2 regions of the Thalassorhabdus alkalitolerans genome follow, and region 1 is predicted to be linked to the other one. Evidence: riboswitches for the same ligand, from Rfam matches in the RefSeq annotation. Region 1 holds a riboswitch; the other holds the start of a gene.
What was found. Region 1 has a riboswitch for thiamine pyrophosphate ahead of ACFPU1_RS00395 (acetylornithine deacetylase). Riboswitches for the same ligand answer to the same signal wherever they lie in the genome.

Region 1 (7,731 bases):
ACTTTTATCATTTTTGTATTTGGTTCAATGTCCACCTTAATGAGCAGCAATATTAACTTTTTGCTTTCAGTCGGGTTAATGTTGATTTTTTCAGCACTTTTATATCGCCTTTTCTTTAAAAAGAATCAGCAGAATATATACTTGCTTTTGCTGCTTGGTATCATTTTTGGAACCCTTTTTTCCAGCTTGTCAGGTTACATGGAGATGCTGATAGACCCCAACGAGTTCCAAATTGTCCAGGATCGCTCCTTTGCCAGCTTTAACAATGTAAAAACAGATCTGATTTATCTTTCAACTATTTTGATAGTGTTGTGTGCTGTCTATGTTTCCAGGTTTGCAAAATACTTGAATGTACTTTCACTTGGAAGAGAGCATGCGATCAACCTGGGAGTTAATTATGATTATGTAGTGAAAAGGTTACTAATCGTAGTGGTTATCCTAATTTCTGTAGCCACAGCACTTGTCGGGCCAATTACATTTTTAGGACTGCTGGTGGTTAACGTCGCGTACTCCTTCATTAACACATACAGACATGGCTATCTAATTATTGGTTCCATTCTCATCAGTATCGTTGCTTTGGTCGGAGGACAGCTCGTTGTTGAAAGAGTTCTTGGCTTTTCCGTGCCTATCAGTGTAGTAATTAATCTAGTTGGCGGTACTTATTTCATTTATCTTTTATTAAAGGAGAGTAAAAAATGGTCACAGTAAACAGCGTTTCAAAAAAGTATGGTGAAAAAACAGTAGTAGAAGATGTATCCCTTACCATTGAGAAACAAAAGATTACTTCCTTTATCGGTCCAAATGGGGCCGGAAAAAGTACTCTTCTTTCCACAATCAGCCGTTTGATTGCAAAAGATGCTGGTGAAATTTTGATAGATGATGAAAAGGTAGAAAACTGGCAGAGCAAAGAGTTGGCTAAGAAAATCTCTATCTTAAAGCAGTCCAACAATGTCGGCATCAGGCTCACAGTAAGAGAGCTTGTAGCCTTTGGCCGATTCCCCTACTCTCAGGGGAGGCTTAAAAGAGAAGACCATCGATTTATTGACGAAGCAATTGAATATATGGGGCTCACAGAAATTGAAGATAAGTATCTTGATCAGCTAAGCGGCGGTCAGAGACAGCGAGCGTATATCTCTATGGTCCTTGCCCAGGATACGGAATATATTCTGTTAGATGAGCCATTGAACAACCTTGACATGAAACACTCCGTACAAATTATGAAAATCCTTCGAAAGCTTGTAAATGATCTGGGGAAAACCATAGTTATTGTGCTGCATGATATTAATTTTGCCTCTTGCTACTCTGACAACATCGTTGCAATGAAAGATGGAAAGATTGCTGGAATTGGCAAAAAAGATGACATTATCGACTCCTGTGCGTTGAAGCAAATTTATGATATGGATGTGGACATTAAAGAAATCAATAACAACAAAATCTGTGTGTATTACACATAATTGCTTTAAAACATAACGCATTAAAGGAGGAGAGGCGAGAGGCATCTAAAGGGCAAGCTGCAGGCATGGTTGGTTTCACCTTATATCATAGGCTGATAAATTTTACTTAGAAGAGGTGTAGAAGAGAGATGAAGAAATTATCCTTATTTTTGTTAACCGCTTTGCTATTGCTTGTATTAGCAGCGTGCGGAACTGACGGAGAATCTGAGGAAGCATCGGGAGCTGTGGACGAAGGAGAAGCAGAGGAAGAGGCAGCAGAAGAAAATGAAAAAGCAGAAGCAGAGGAAGCTTCTGAAATCACTGTAACCCATGAGCTCGGTGAAACTGTTGTGCCAAAGAACCCTGAATCAGTTGTTGTCTTTGACTTTGGTGTGCTTGATACGTTGGACACGTTAGGTGTGGAAGGCATTACTGGGATCCCTCAAGGGGGCAAGGTTCCTGAGTACCTTTCTGAGTATGCTGGAGAAGAGTATGAAAACGTAGGGACACTAGTAGAAGCAGATTTTGAAACTGTTCATGCCCTTGATCCGGAGCTTATCATTATTTCCGGCCGTCAATCAGACAATTATGATGAATTTTCTTCTATTGCTCCAACTATCTATTCAGGTGTAGATACTGGCAGGTATGTAGAATCGTTCGAAGAAAATGTTGAAGTACTGGCTGAAATCTTTGAAAAAGAAGCAGAAGCAGAGGAAGCTTTGGCTGAAGTCCATCAATCTATTGAGGCGTTGAATGAAGATGCAACAGCTGATGACGGGAAATCACTTGTGGTACTGGCCAATGAAGGAAGCGTAAGTGCATACGGACCATCCTCTCGTTATGGAATGATTCACGATAACTTTGGATTTGAGCCAGTAGATGAAAATATCGAATCATCCACTCATGGACAAAGTATTTCTTATGAGTATATTTCAGAAAACAACCCAGATTATATGTTTGTGATTGATAGAGGAGCAGCTGTTGGTGATGGAGATGAATCATCTCTAACAAATGTCATTGAAAATGAGCTTGTTCAAACAACAGAAGCATACAAAAATGATAAAATCCTTTATTTAGATCCAGAATTCTGGTATCTTTCCGGCGGCGGTCTTACATCTGTTCAGGAAATGGTAAATGAAGCAGCACAAATGCTAGAATAAAGGAAAAGGTCGGCCCAATGAAAATTGAGCCGGCTTTTTTTCTTTCAGGGGGTTTTCATGGGTGCCTGGCACCCTGAGGCTGTTGTAACAAAAGAATCAGTGAAATACTGGAGAATCAGGTAGTGCAGCGGTTTGAAATATTACAGTAGCAAAGGGTGCCAGGCACCGTAGATGAAAATTCGTGATAAAGACATAGGAAGCGGGGAAAGTTAGTGCTAAAATAAAGAGCAGCGTATTTTTGCATGAGTGATGTTACACTCAATCACTCAACTATGAAAGTAGTTTTACAGAAGGAGAATGTACAGTGTTAAATTGGCGGAATATCGTGCCCGGTGTACTAATGGGCATAAGTGACTTGATCCCGGGAGTAAGCGGGGGTACGATCGCTTTGCTCGTGGGAGTCTATTATCGTTTAATAGCCGCAATAGACGGGATATTTTCCAGGGAGTGGAAGAAGCATCTCATGTTTTTAATTCCTTTAGGAACAGGTGTGGTGCTTGCATTGCTTTCTATGAGCCGACTCATTGAATGGCTCCTGGCTGATTACCCTCAGCCAACGTTTTTCTTTTTTCTTGGGTTGATTATAGGGATCATTCCTTTTCTTTTAAAAGAAGTTGATTATAAAAAGACCTTTAAAGGAAAACACATAGCTCTCCTGCTTGCAGCTGCAGCCATTGTGGCTTCCACAGCCTTCATAAGGGATGAAGAAATGTCTGCGGTGATGTCTAATTTAACTGCAATGGACTATCTTCTGTTATTTTTCGGAGGATGGGCAGCAAGCAGTGCAATGATCTTGCCTGGAGTCAGTGGTTCTTTTGTCTTTTTATTAATAGGAATTTACCCGACTGTTCTTAACGCCATTTCTACGATTAACATCCCTGTCATTATTGTCGTAGGGGCAGGAATTGCTCTTGGTTTAATCATTACAAGCAAAATTATAAAGAAACTGATCAGAAATTATAAGATAGGAACATATGCAGTAATGACCGGTCTGGTCACTGGCTCTATATTCGTTGTCTTTCCTGGAATAGAAGGAAGTATGTTTCTTTTCCTCATAAGTCTTGTAACCTTTATCGCTGGTTTATTTTGTTCTCTTAAGCTCAGTTCTCTCGGAGAAAAAGCAAAAGCTTCTCAGTTAAAGGTGACACGAGCTTCATAAATTTAAAAAGGAAAATTTTAAAGAATACTCTAACTTTTAAAGGAAAGTATGGTATTTTTATAGTAAGGCATAAAAAAACAGAATACACAGAAACCACTAGGGGTGCTTTGAAAAAGCTGAGAATGACCGTATGGTCTAAACCCTATCACCTGAACTAGGTAATACTAGCGGAGGGAAGTGGCGTTAAGACAAGCCTGATAGTACAGGTATACTCCCTGTACCTGGCAGTCTTTGTATATATTACTTCGTATATGCGGCCACTCTTTTCCTAGAGTGGTTTTTTTAATGGGTGAAATTACTAATGTCCAGTCAAGACCAGACCAGACCAGACCAGACCAGACCTTTTCATGAGAGAGGAAGGAGTGAAGATGTTGCACGAAACAATTACGCAAATTTTAGAGCAGGTAGACAGGAGAAAAGAAGAATTAATTGAACAGGTAGGTGACCTTATACGTTTCCAAACCCCCAGTCCGCCTGCCCGCAACACAAAAGAGGCACAGCACTACATAGCATCAAAGTTAAACAGCCTGGGGTTTGAGGTTGACATGTGGGATGTGTTTCCTGACGACCCGAACGTAGTAGGGACATTAAAAGGAACCCATTCTGGTAAAGCCAACAGTTTAATTATTAATGGTCATATGGATGTGGCGGAAGTCGGGGAAGATCTAACTCAATGGAAACATGACCCTTTTACTCCTGTTGTAGAAGACGGGCGGTTATACGGGAGAGGGACAGCAGATATGAAAGGCGGAATGGGAGGAGCTCTTTTTGCCGTACAACTTCTTCGCGAGCAGGGAATCAGCTTGCCTGGCGACCTGATTTTTCAATCGGTAATTGGTGAGGAAGTAGGGGAAGCAGGTACCCTTGAATGCTGTGAACGGGGGTATAAGGCTGATTTGGCAGTAGTTGTGGATACAAGTGATCTTCACATTCAAGGGCAGGGAGGAGTGATTACCGGCTGGGTTACAATAAAGAGCCCCCAAACCTATCACGATGCTACTCGCCGGAATATGATTCACGCAGGGGGCGGTCTATACGCAGCTAGTGCCATTGAAAAAATGACGAAAATCATTCAGGGCTTGCAGGAGCTTGAACGGCACTGGGCTGTAACAAAATCCTATCCTGGTTTCCCCCCTGGTATGACTACCATTAACCCCTCTGTGATTGAAGGGGGAAGACATGCCGCCTTTGTGGCTGATGAGTGCCGATTATGGATTACGGTTCATTTTTACCCGGATGAGAATCATGAACAGGTTGCTAAAGAAGTAGAAGAGCATTTATTAAAAGTGGCCGAATCTGATCCTTGGCTGAGGGAGCATCCGCCGCTTTTTCGCTGGGGTGGCAAGTCGATGATTGAGGACCGGGGGGAAATCTTCCCTTCACTGGATATTGACCCTGAATCCAAAGAAGTGGCTGCGGTGAAACAGGCTCATCAGCGAATCTTTCAGACCATCCCTGAAACAGGGATGTCGCCTACCGTAACTGATGGGGGCTGGCTTGGGGATGCGGGCATTCCGACTGTTATTTATGGTCCTGGTGACTTATATAACGCCCATGCAGTTAATGAATCTGTTGAGATCGAACAGATAGTTCAATTTACAAAGGTCATGATTACTCTGATATACGAGTGGTGTCATAAAGAAAAATAGAAAGGATGAATGCAAATGAAATTTAGTGAACGCTTATACGAAAAGGTCCAGCCAATTTGGAAAAAGAATCATGAACACCCTTTTGTGCAAGGAATGGGAAACGGATCACTTGATAAGGAAAAGTTCCGCTACTATATGATCCAGGATTATTTATATTTAATAGATTACTCTAAACTCTTTGCAATCGGCACCGTAAAAGCTAACGATCTAAAAACGATGGGGAAATTTGCTGAACTTCTTGATTCAACGCTGAATACTGAAATGAGTCTTCACCGTCAATATGCAAAGAAGTTCGATATTTCTGAAGAAGAGCTGGAAAACGCAGAGCCTGCTGCAATGACACTTTCTTATTCTCATTACATGCTTCATGTCGGTCAGAACGAAGGGCTGGCAGAGTTAGTGGCCGCCCTGCTTCCATGCATGTGGAGCTATGCGGAGATTGGAAAAGAATTAAGCAAAATACCGGGAGCCGCTGAGCATGAATTTTACGGTGACTGGATCAGCATGTATGCGGACGATGAATTTCAGGAATTAGCAAAGTGGACCATTGATCTTCTTGACGATTTAACAGAAGGAAAACCTGAACATGAGTTAGCTCGGATTGAGGATATTTTCTTAAATACAACCCGATTTGAATTTATGTTCTGGGACATGGCCTACAACCAGGAGATGTGGCCGGCAGATGAGTAGTAAAGCCGCAAGGGATCATCTTTCTTTTTCCAATGTATCCTTTTCTTACAAAGGAAGACCTCCATCTTCTTTGTCTATCTTTGAAAACATCACGGTCAGCGTCAAAGAAAAGGAATTTGTAAGCATACTCGGTCCAAGCGGCTCTGGAAAATCTACTTTTTTCCGTCTGGCAACAGGACTGGAACAGCCTGATACCGGAAGCATCTCTATTTCTCAAAAAGAAGAAAAAAACAGGCTGGGAAAAGTAGGATACATGCCGCAGCAGGATCTCCTGCTGCCCTGGAGGACGGTTTTGGAAAATGGTGTGCTGCCTATGGAGCTGCAAGGAGTATCTAGAAAAGAAGCAAAGAAACAGGTGCTCTCTCACATGAAGGAATTTGGCCTTGAAGGAAAAGAAAATGTGTATCCTCAGCAGCTCTCCGGCGGAATGAGGCAGAGAGTCTCCTTTTTACGGGCCATCCTTGGAGGAGCTGATATTCTTCTATTAGATGAGCCTTTCAGCGCACTCGATTCTATGACTCGTTTTATGATGCAGGAGTGGCTCTTACTGCAGTGGCAAAAGTGGGAAAAGACCATTATATTTATCACTCATGATGTGGAAGAAGCAATCTTTTTATCTGATCGAATTCTTATGCTCACTCCTCCGCCAATACAAACAGAATTTGAGACTATTGATGTCACTCTTCCCAGACCAAGAACAGAAGAAAGCAGAAGCAGCCCTGTTTTTATGGAGCTTAAACAGAGACTTCTGCAAAAGATGAGGGCAAGGATAGAGCTATGATTTCCGCCAGGTTAAAAAGCTGGGTGTCGTATGGAGGAGCCGGGATACTAGCATTGCTTTTCATTATGGGCTGGGAAATAGGCGCAAGGATTTACGATAAACCCTATATCCTCCCTGCGCCTTCTGGTATTTTAAGCAGACTTTGGGAATTAAGAGATGTGTTATTTACTGTGCACCTGTGGGCCACATTGCAAATTATCCTGATAGGACTTTGCATTTCAGTTGTATTTGGAACGGGCCTGGCTGTCCTTATGTCCAGGAGCCGGTTGGCCGAAAGGACTTTTTATCCAATCGTTATAGCCTCTCAAACGATTCCGATTATAGCTCTGGCTCCAATTTTTGTCCTCTGGTTTGGATATGACATATGGAGCAAAGTTGCTGTTACGGTACTGATAACATTCTTTCCTATTACCGTCAGTTCATTTGACGGATTGCGATCGACAAGCAGGGAAATTGAAGACTTATTGAAAACGATGGGAGCTTCATCCAGACAGATTTTTTTCAAAGTCCAGGTGCCTTCCGCCCTTCCTTACTTTTTTTCAGGAATGAAGGTGGCCGTTACGTTAAGCGTAATCGGTGCAGCTATTGGAGAGTGGCTGGGAGCGAGCGCGGGACTTGGATATTTCAGCCGCAGAATGATGACACAAATGGACGGAGCCGGTGTATTTGCCCCGATTGTGCTGTTATCTGTCCTCGGGATTCTATTATTTCTGAGCATTAAACTAATAGAAGCAGCCACAACAAAATGGAGGAATGTAAAATGACAAAAAGAAAACTGCTCACCAGGTCACTGGCCGGAGCTTCAGCTCTTTCTCTCTTTCTGATGGCTGGGTGTAATGGACAGGGAGAAGAAGACACT
Region 2 (7,731 bases), on a different contig from region 1:
CCTCTTCCAGCGAAAGATTAACATCGTTTAAGTGTTCAGTTGAAACATTGCACAGCTCAAAAACTATCTCTGCCATGGAAAATCTCCTTCTTACTAGCTGTATCATAAGTATAAATCCTGAAAGAATGAAAGGCAAAGAGACAGCCACAGACATGGAAAAAGAGCGCACTTGCGCTCTTTTTTCCTTGATCATCCTACTTTTTTAATCGGTGGGCTGCGTGATTTGTAGGACCTATTCCTGTGCCTAACATCAAGGAATGCTCAATTGCTGCTGTAATAAATTGTTTAGCAACTGTCACAGACTCTACAAGAGAATTCCCTTTCGCAAGCTCAGCTGCAATACATGCAGCAAATGTGCATCCTGTTCCGTGTGTATGTTTTGTATTTATTCTTGGGGTTTCAAAAGGAATCATTCTCTCTCCGTCAAAAAACAAGTCTGTCGCTATCTCGTCTTCCAAGTGTCCTCCCTTTAAAACAACTGACTGTGGTCCCACACTTTTCAGCTCTCTGACTGCTTCTTTCATATCACCAAGTGTTTTAATACTGCCTGCTCCTAGTATCTTTTCCGCTTCTGGAAGATTAGGCGTAATCACTGTGGCTAATGGAAGCAGCTGAGTTGTCAGAGCTTCTACAGCCTCTTGCTGTAAAAGTTCTGATCCCCCCTTAGCAATCATTACCGGATCCACCACAATATTAGTAACGTTATATTCCTTACACAACTTGCTGACAAGCTCAATAATTTCTGCAGAAAAAAGCATCCCCGTTTTTAAGGCGTCAGCTCCAATATCAGAGAGGACCGCATGTAACTGAGCTTCAATGCTTTCAAGAGACTGGGGATACACTCCATGTACCCCCAACGTATTTTGAGCAGTTACCGCAGTGATTACGCTTGTGCCAAACACGCCTCTTTCCTGGAATGTTTTTAAGTCCGCTTGAATTCCTGCACCGCCGCCGCTGTCAGAACCGGCAATGGTTAGTGCTTTTGCCATTGTAGACATGTTTGCACCTCCTTCCACATGCAATTTTCTCTACCTAAAACCGATTGGGGTCAAAAAGATGAAGAGGAATCTCCGCTTCTTTTCCATCAATAGTATCTGCTACGATTTCTGCAGTCACCGGGCTTAATAATATTCCATTTCGGTAATGCCCTGCAGCAAAGATAATATGGGCGGCTTCTTTCTTCTTTCCAATCAGGGGATAGCCGTCTTGTGTGGCAGGACGAAGGCCGGCCCAGGAATGGAATGGTTCTTTTCCCTCAAGAAAAGGAAAGACATTTTTATTCCATTTAACCAGACGGTCAATTCCTTTTTTCGTTACCTCAGTATTAAAACCTGCAATGTCCTCAGAGGCTCCGTTAATTAATGATCCGTTTTCTTTTGGGACGAGATAGCCTTGAGGAGAGTATACAATGTGCTGTACCTCGCCGTTGTTAATCTCATAGGCGCAAATCTGTCCTCGAATCGGCACAATGGGTATATTCATCTGAAATACGTTTTCCATTTCTTTTGCCCAGGCACCAGAAGAAATGACGAGTTTGTCGGCCGTAAACGTTTCTCCGTTCTTTGCTTGAAGCAAAACAGCCGACTCCCATTCCTTGACTGTTACTTCTTCCAAGTGGTCTTTAATAGTTACTCCAAGGTTCCGGCATGCTTCTTCTAAAGCCTTTACATAACCTGGTGCATAAACATGACTTTCTTCCGGGTAACGCATGGCTGCTATAACGTCTTTTGACAGTTTAGGCTCAAGGTCAAAAAGCTCTCTTCCTTTTATTATTTCAGCCTCTACTCCGAATTCACCCTGCCAGCGCTGCCTCGACTCAAGAGACAATAAATCAGCCTCATGGTATACGACATGAAGGCTGCCTGAATTACTGAACTCAAAGTTTGTTTCCGAGTTCTTTTTTACATCTTCAATCCACTGAGAATAAAGCCTTAAGCTTCTCAGACCCAGCCTGAAAAAATCGTCGGGGTCTTCTTCAATTTCAGAAAACGGTGCCAGCATCCCTGCTGCTGCACCAGAAGCTTGTCCCCCGCAACTCACCTTTTCAAGAAGAGTAACGTCATGGCCCCGCCGCCTGCACTCAAAGGCAGCAGCCAGGCCAATTACTCCTCCGCCAAGAATAATAATTGATTCCTTCATCCCCTGTACACCTGCTTTCTCAGCCTTCATCAGCCTCTGTCTATTTTGATATGAAGGTTTCATAACCACTGCTTGCTGTTGCATACCGTTTCTTCTGAATCCTTCCGGCTTCATAAGAAAGACGTCCAGCCTCAATCGCGTGCTTCATGGCAGCAGCCATCCGAACAGGGTCCTTGGCTTTAGCTACAGGAGTGTTCATAAGCACCCCATCTGCTCCAAGCTCCATAACTTCTGTTACATCTTTGGCCGAGCCAAGCCCCGCATCGACAATAATTGGTACGTTCGCTTCTTCAATAATCAAGGAAAGGTTATAAGGATTCAACACACCCAGTCCTGTCCCTATTGGAGCAGCCCCCGGCATGACAGCAGCTGCTCCTGCTTCTTCCAAACGTTTGCAAAGTACTGGGTCATCTGAAGTATAGGGAAGAACAGTAAACCCTTCTTTAGCCAGCTGCTCGGTAGCCTTTAGTGTTTCTACCGGGTCAGGTAAAAGTGTTTTTTCATTTGCACTGATTTCAACCTTAATCCAGCTGCTCAAGCCAGAAGCCTTTGCCAGCTGAGCAATTCTAACCGCTTCTTCTGCCGTTTTGGCACCGGAAGTATTGGGAAGGTACTGAAAGATTTTTCCTTCCACATGCTGTAGAATAGCATCCTCATCCGGGGCCTCCAGATTTACACGGCGGATAGCAAATGTCAGTACTTCAGTCCCACTCTCACGTATTGCTTCATTTTGAACAAACGGATTCGGATAACGGCCTGTGCCCAGGAAGAAGCGAGAAGAAAGCTCTACATCTCCTATTACTAACTTATCCTTTTTCGTCATTGTGATCATCCTCCTCCTACAAAGTGAACCAGTTCTATTTTCATTCCAGGCTGTACTTCCGTCACGTCCCACTGATCACGGTCAATAATCTTTCCTTCAACTTCGGTGACAATCATTTTATCCTGAAGATCAAAATGCTCAACTACCTCAATTAATGTCTGTACTTGCAGGTCCTTTTTTTCTCCGTTCACCTCAATGATCATTTTTCAATCCTCCTCTTTGCATCCAATTTATCTAAAAAGCCCTGGCATGTTCCTTGAATATCTGTACTGCCGACAATCTCACTGATGGCGCAAATCCTGTCTGCTCCAGCATCAATTACCTGATCCACGTTATGAAGCTTAATGCCTCCAATCGCCACAAACGGGATAGTAATTTCATCAGCTACCTGCTTTACATAAGAGGTCGTCACTGGATCAATGACGTCCACTTTGCTTTTCGTGGCAAAAACCGGCCCCACCCCAATATAATCGGCCCCATTTCGTTCTGCTTCTCTTGCTTCTTCAATCGCATGGGTGGAAATTCCAATAATCATATCTTCGCCTACAATTTTCCTTGCCTCTGATAAAGGAAGATCATCCTGGCCTAAATGAATACCATCAGCTCCTGCTGCAAGAGCAACATCAATATGGTCGTTTACAATAAAGGCAGCCCCATAACGGGCAGTCATTTCCCTTAACTTTTTGGCTTTTTCAAACACTTCTTTTTTGCTGCTGAATTTATCCCGAAGCTGAATAATATCTGACCCGCCCTTTACTGCTTCTTCCATTACCTCAAGCATAGAACGGCCGCTATGAAATTCTTCTCCAGTTATCGTATATAAGCGAAAGTCCTTCATACTTCCGCCTCCTTTCTGATGCTAAGTCCTTTGTTGTGAAAGAGAATCTTAAAACATATAAAAAAACGTCACCCAGCGCAGTGGATGACGTCAGTTTCCTACTCATCGACTTTCCTACGCTGGCATCAACCAGATCAGGTTCAAGGGTAAAAGGACCACCTTTTTCTCAGCCGGCTTCCTGTCCGGCACCCCTAGTCATCTATAAAGGTCTATTATTTTAAAGAATACAATATAAATATTATCCCATAAATTTAATAGATAACAACCCATTTCCCTCAATCCAACGAACATATTTTGATACTTTTTTCATGGCATTCTCCCTGTTCTTCCAAAAATAAACCGCAAAAAAAGCCAGTCAGAAAAACTTCTGACCAGCTCCTTGCATTAATCAAAGATAAAACGCCCTCCAGCTATTCCTGGGTTCGTCATTTCTTTTGCATTGAGTATTTCATCAAGCTCTTCTTCGGTAAGAATTCCTCTTTCCAGGCAAATTTGCCTTACACTCATTCCTGTCTGAATAGCTTCTTTTGCAATTCTGGAGGCTGTTTCATATCCTACATGGGGATTAATAGCGGTTATTATTCCGACACTGTGCTCCACCATGTGTTTCGTTCGTTCCACATTGGCGGTCAAATCCTCCAGAGCCAGCTGCCTGAAGGAATTTAGTCCGTTTTGTAAAATGGAAAGAGACTGAAGCAAGTTAAAAACTAAAACAGGTTCCATTACATTTAACTCAAGCTGTCCTGCTTCTGAGGCCATGCATATTGTATGGTCATTCCCCATCACTTGAAACGCAATCTGATTAACCACCTCTGCCATGACCGGGTTAACTTTTCCAGGCATAATAGAGGAACCTGGCTGCCTTGGCGGAAGGTTAATCTCATTAAACCCTGTTCTTGGACCTGAACTCATTAATCGTAAATCGTTTGCAATTTTTGATAGGTTAATAGCATGCACTTTAAGAGCTGCGGATAGTTCTGTATAGGCGTCTGTATTTTGCGTGGCATCTACAAGATCTTCTGCACTGAACAAAGGGAAACCAGTTAGGTCAGCCAAATATTCTGCCACTTTTTCAATGTACTCAGGCTTCGCATTTAAACCTGTTCCTACAGCTGTCGCCCCCATGTTAATTTCAAACAAATGGTCCACAGATTTTTTAATACGGTTCAAATCCCTCGTCAGCACTCTTCTATAAGCCCCGAACTCCTGTCCAAGCCTAATGGGTACTGCGTCTTGAAGATGAGTTCTTCCCATCTTAATGACTTCATCAAATTCCTGCTCTTTTCGTTTCATGGTATCTACAATATCCGAGAGTGCCTGGGTCAGCCCTTTGGACAAAAGCAAGGAAGAAATATGAATGGCAGTAGGGAACGTGTCATTTGTTGACTGAGCCATATTAACATGAGTATTAGGACTCACCTTCAAATAATCCCCTTTTTCTCCTCCTAGCAGTTCAATTGCCCTGTTGGCGATCACTTCATTTGTATTCATGTTAAAGGAGGTGCCGGCTCCTCCTTGAATGGCGTCCACAATAAACTGATCATTATACGCTCCTTCAATCACTTCATCTGCTGCCTGGATGATAGCCTTGGCAATTTTTTTGTTAAGTACGCCCACATCTCTATTTGCCATCGCTGCAGCCTTTTTGACATAACCGAACGCGCGAATAAGCTCTGGGTGAGGTGGATAGCCAGTGATCGGAAAATTTTCTTTGGCGCGGATCGTCTGAATCCCATAATACGCATCTTTTGGCACCTTTTTCTCCCCGAGAAAATCTTTTTCAATTCGGAATTCTGTCATACAATAACGCTCCTTCTCAAATGAACTAAGTTTCATTCGTATTATAGGTATGTATACCCTTTCTCCAACAAATTATGCTATCCGCATATTCAGCCCGTGTAAAGGCATAACACGGGCTGAATGCAAATTAATTTGCATGATTCATTTTTAATGATTCTCCGGAAGAATACCTAAAGATTTAGCGGCAAGCCAAGCCGCTCCCGTTACTCCTGCATCATTTCCTAATTCTGCAATAACAAACTCTGTGCCTTTTGCTACTTTTTCCAAGGCGTAACGTTGAAAGTATTTTTGTATAGGTGACAGGAGAGCCTCTCCGGCAGCCGACACTCCGCCGCCAATAACAATTCTTTCTGGATTCAGCAATGTACAAGCATTGGCTGCCGCAAGGCCGATGTACAACGCCGCTTCCTCAATAACTGCCGTAGCAAGGGGGTCTTTCCTGGCAGCGGCCTCAAAGATTTCCTTTGTCGTCAGCTTCTCCTCGCTTGTACTTTGAAGAATGGAAGTTGGATACTCTTTATTTTCTCGTTTCTCCGTTACTGAACTTACCATTCCCGTAGCTGACGCCACTGTTTCCAGGCAGCCAGTTTTGCCACAATTACAGGTTTTCCCTCTAAAAGGGTCAACCGTAATATGCCCGACTTCTCCAGCCATCCCTTCTACGCCATGTACAATATTTCCCCCTACGATCACACCGCCGCCTACACCAGTGCCTATCGTAAAACAGATCATATCCTTTGCTGATCTGCCGGCTCCCTTCCAGTATTCTCCTGCGGCTGCCAGGTTAGCGTCATTATCCAGGAAAACCGGTACAGACAGACTTTTCGATAAAATTTTGGCCAAAGGAAAATCTCTCCAGCCAATGTTGACTGCAAATTCAATTGTTCCATTCTCTATGTCCACAAAACCAGGAACACCAAGACCAACTCCTTCAAGCTGTTCAAGTGTGATCCTTTCATTTTCCAGCTCTTTTATCACTGACCTTTCAATATCATCAGGAATATAGCTGCCTTTTTCTCGTTTATCTGTAGGAATAGACCATTTCTTAATCATTGGTCCTTCTTTCGTAAACAAAGCCATCTTTATGGCTGTTCCGCCCACATCAATGCCAAGCAGATATGTATTACTCATGAGACTCACCTCTTTTCTCTCGCGAAATTTTATTTCGTTCCTGTCTGACTATTAATAAAGCTTTTTGATATGAATCTTTATCGAGTACGCCCATGTTATAGGCTTCTTTTACTTCCTCTTCTATTAAATCAAGATCAGCCAGTGGATCCTTTGTATAGATTACTGCCCCGAAGCTTATCAGCCACTTTTTTAATTCATACAAATTATTCATTCACAAACACCCTCGCTCATTATATCAGTAAAATGACAGCAAAGAAAAGAAGGAGCATCGGTGGGAGGAATGGCAGAAAAGTAACACGAAAAAACTTCTGCTGCACAAAAAACTGACCGTATCCTCCTGCTGCATACCCTATAAAAAAGACAACTAAAATCAATCCATACCATAGGAAGTGCGAAAAAAATGCAGCTGTCTGCACCCCTGTATAGAAGAATAACATAAAAAGAAGAAACCACATGCCCTTCGCCTTTTTCGAAAAAAAGCCCCAGCCTGGCCTATACTCTGTAAACGAGAAAAATAGGAAAGCTCCTATTAAGAGGAGACGAATCACATGACTCACCCAATGCCCGGCCAGTATTTCTGTCCATTCCCACCTGCCTGTTAAAAAACCTAAATACCCAGCAGAGGCGAAAAAAAGAAAGAAAAGAAGAGCCAGCTTTTGAAAGGAATTTCTCGTATAAATGGCCATGCCGCCTATCGCAGCACCGAGTATAAGGGGTTCTACTATTATCCAAACCATTCGGGCCACCGCCTTTAGGTAAAGTAGCTTGCGAAAGCTCCACTTTTTACTCACCATATGCATACTTTAATGAAACATGCTTTGCTTCGGTGAGTTTCCTATATTTATTGATATCAAGTAGAGAACCATTATACCTGACGGTCAGGGACCACCCCTCTCCCACTAGCAGAAAAAAAGCCCTCCTGTGAAAAGAGGGCGGTTTCTATGTTGCCAATTCTGACTGTACATAATAATAAAGCAAGCCAAAGGTATGGAGGAGAGAA

Region 2: another riboswitch for thiamine pyrophosphate. It lies ahead of thiE (thiamine phosphate synthase); the one in region 1 lies ahead of ACFPU1_RS00395 (acetylornithine deacetylase).

Annotation. Positions count from the first base shown of each region.
Region 1 is NZ_JBHSOZ010000002.1:63,461-71,191, reverse strand. It holds gene ACFPU1_RS00415 (iron chelate uptake ABC transporter family permease subunit) at 1-708, shown strand, start outside; gene ACFPU1_RS00410 (iron ABC transporter ATP-binding protein) at 696-1,454, shown strand; gene ACFPU1_RS00405 (siderophore ABC transporter substrate-binding protein) at 1,583-2,593, shown strand; gene ACFPU1_RS00400 (DUF368 domain-containing protein) at 2,934-3,752, shown strand; TPP riboswitch at 3,841-3,945, shown strand; gene ACFPU1_RS00395 (acetylornithine deacetylase) at 4,121-5,401, shown strand; gene tenA (thiaminase II) at 5,417-6,091, shown strand; gene ACFPU1_RS00385 (ABC transporter ATP-binding protein) at 6,084-6,872, shown strand; gene ACFPU1_RS00380 (ABC transporter permease) at 6,869-7,636, shown strand; gene ACFPU1_RS00375 (ABC transporter substrate-binding protein) at 7,633-7,731, shown strand, end outside.
Region 2 is NZ_JBHSOZ010000005.1:67,894-75,624, forward strand. It holds gene ACFPU1_RS11135 (ABC transporter ATP-binding protein) at 1-76, opposite strand, end outside; gene thiD (bifunctional hydroxymethylpyrimidine kinase/phosphomethylpyrimidine kinase) at 195-998, opposite strand; gene thiO (glycine oxidase ThiO) at 1,033-2,139, opposite strand; gene ACFPU1_RS11150 (thiazole synthase) at 2,180-2,962, opposite strand; gene thiS (sulfur carrier protein ThiS) at 2,968-3,165, opposite strand; gene thiE (thiamine phosphate synthase) at 3,162-3,800, opposite strand; TPP riboswitch at 3,895-4,003, opposite strand; gene aspA (aspartate ammonia-lyase) at 4,185-5,600, opposite strand; gene ACFPU1_RS11170 (ROK family glucokinase) at 5,748-6,731, opposite strand; gene ACFPU1_RS11175 (YqgQ family protein) at 6,724-6,942, opposite strand; gene ACFPU1_RS11180 (hypothetical protein) at 6,962-7,468, opposite strand; gene ACFPU1_RS11185 (M42 family metallopeptidase) at 7,671-7,731, opposite strand, start outside.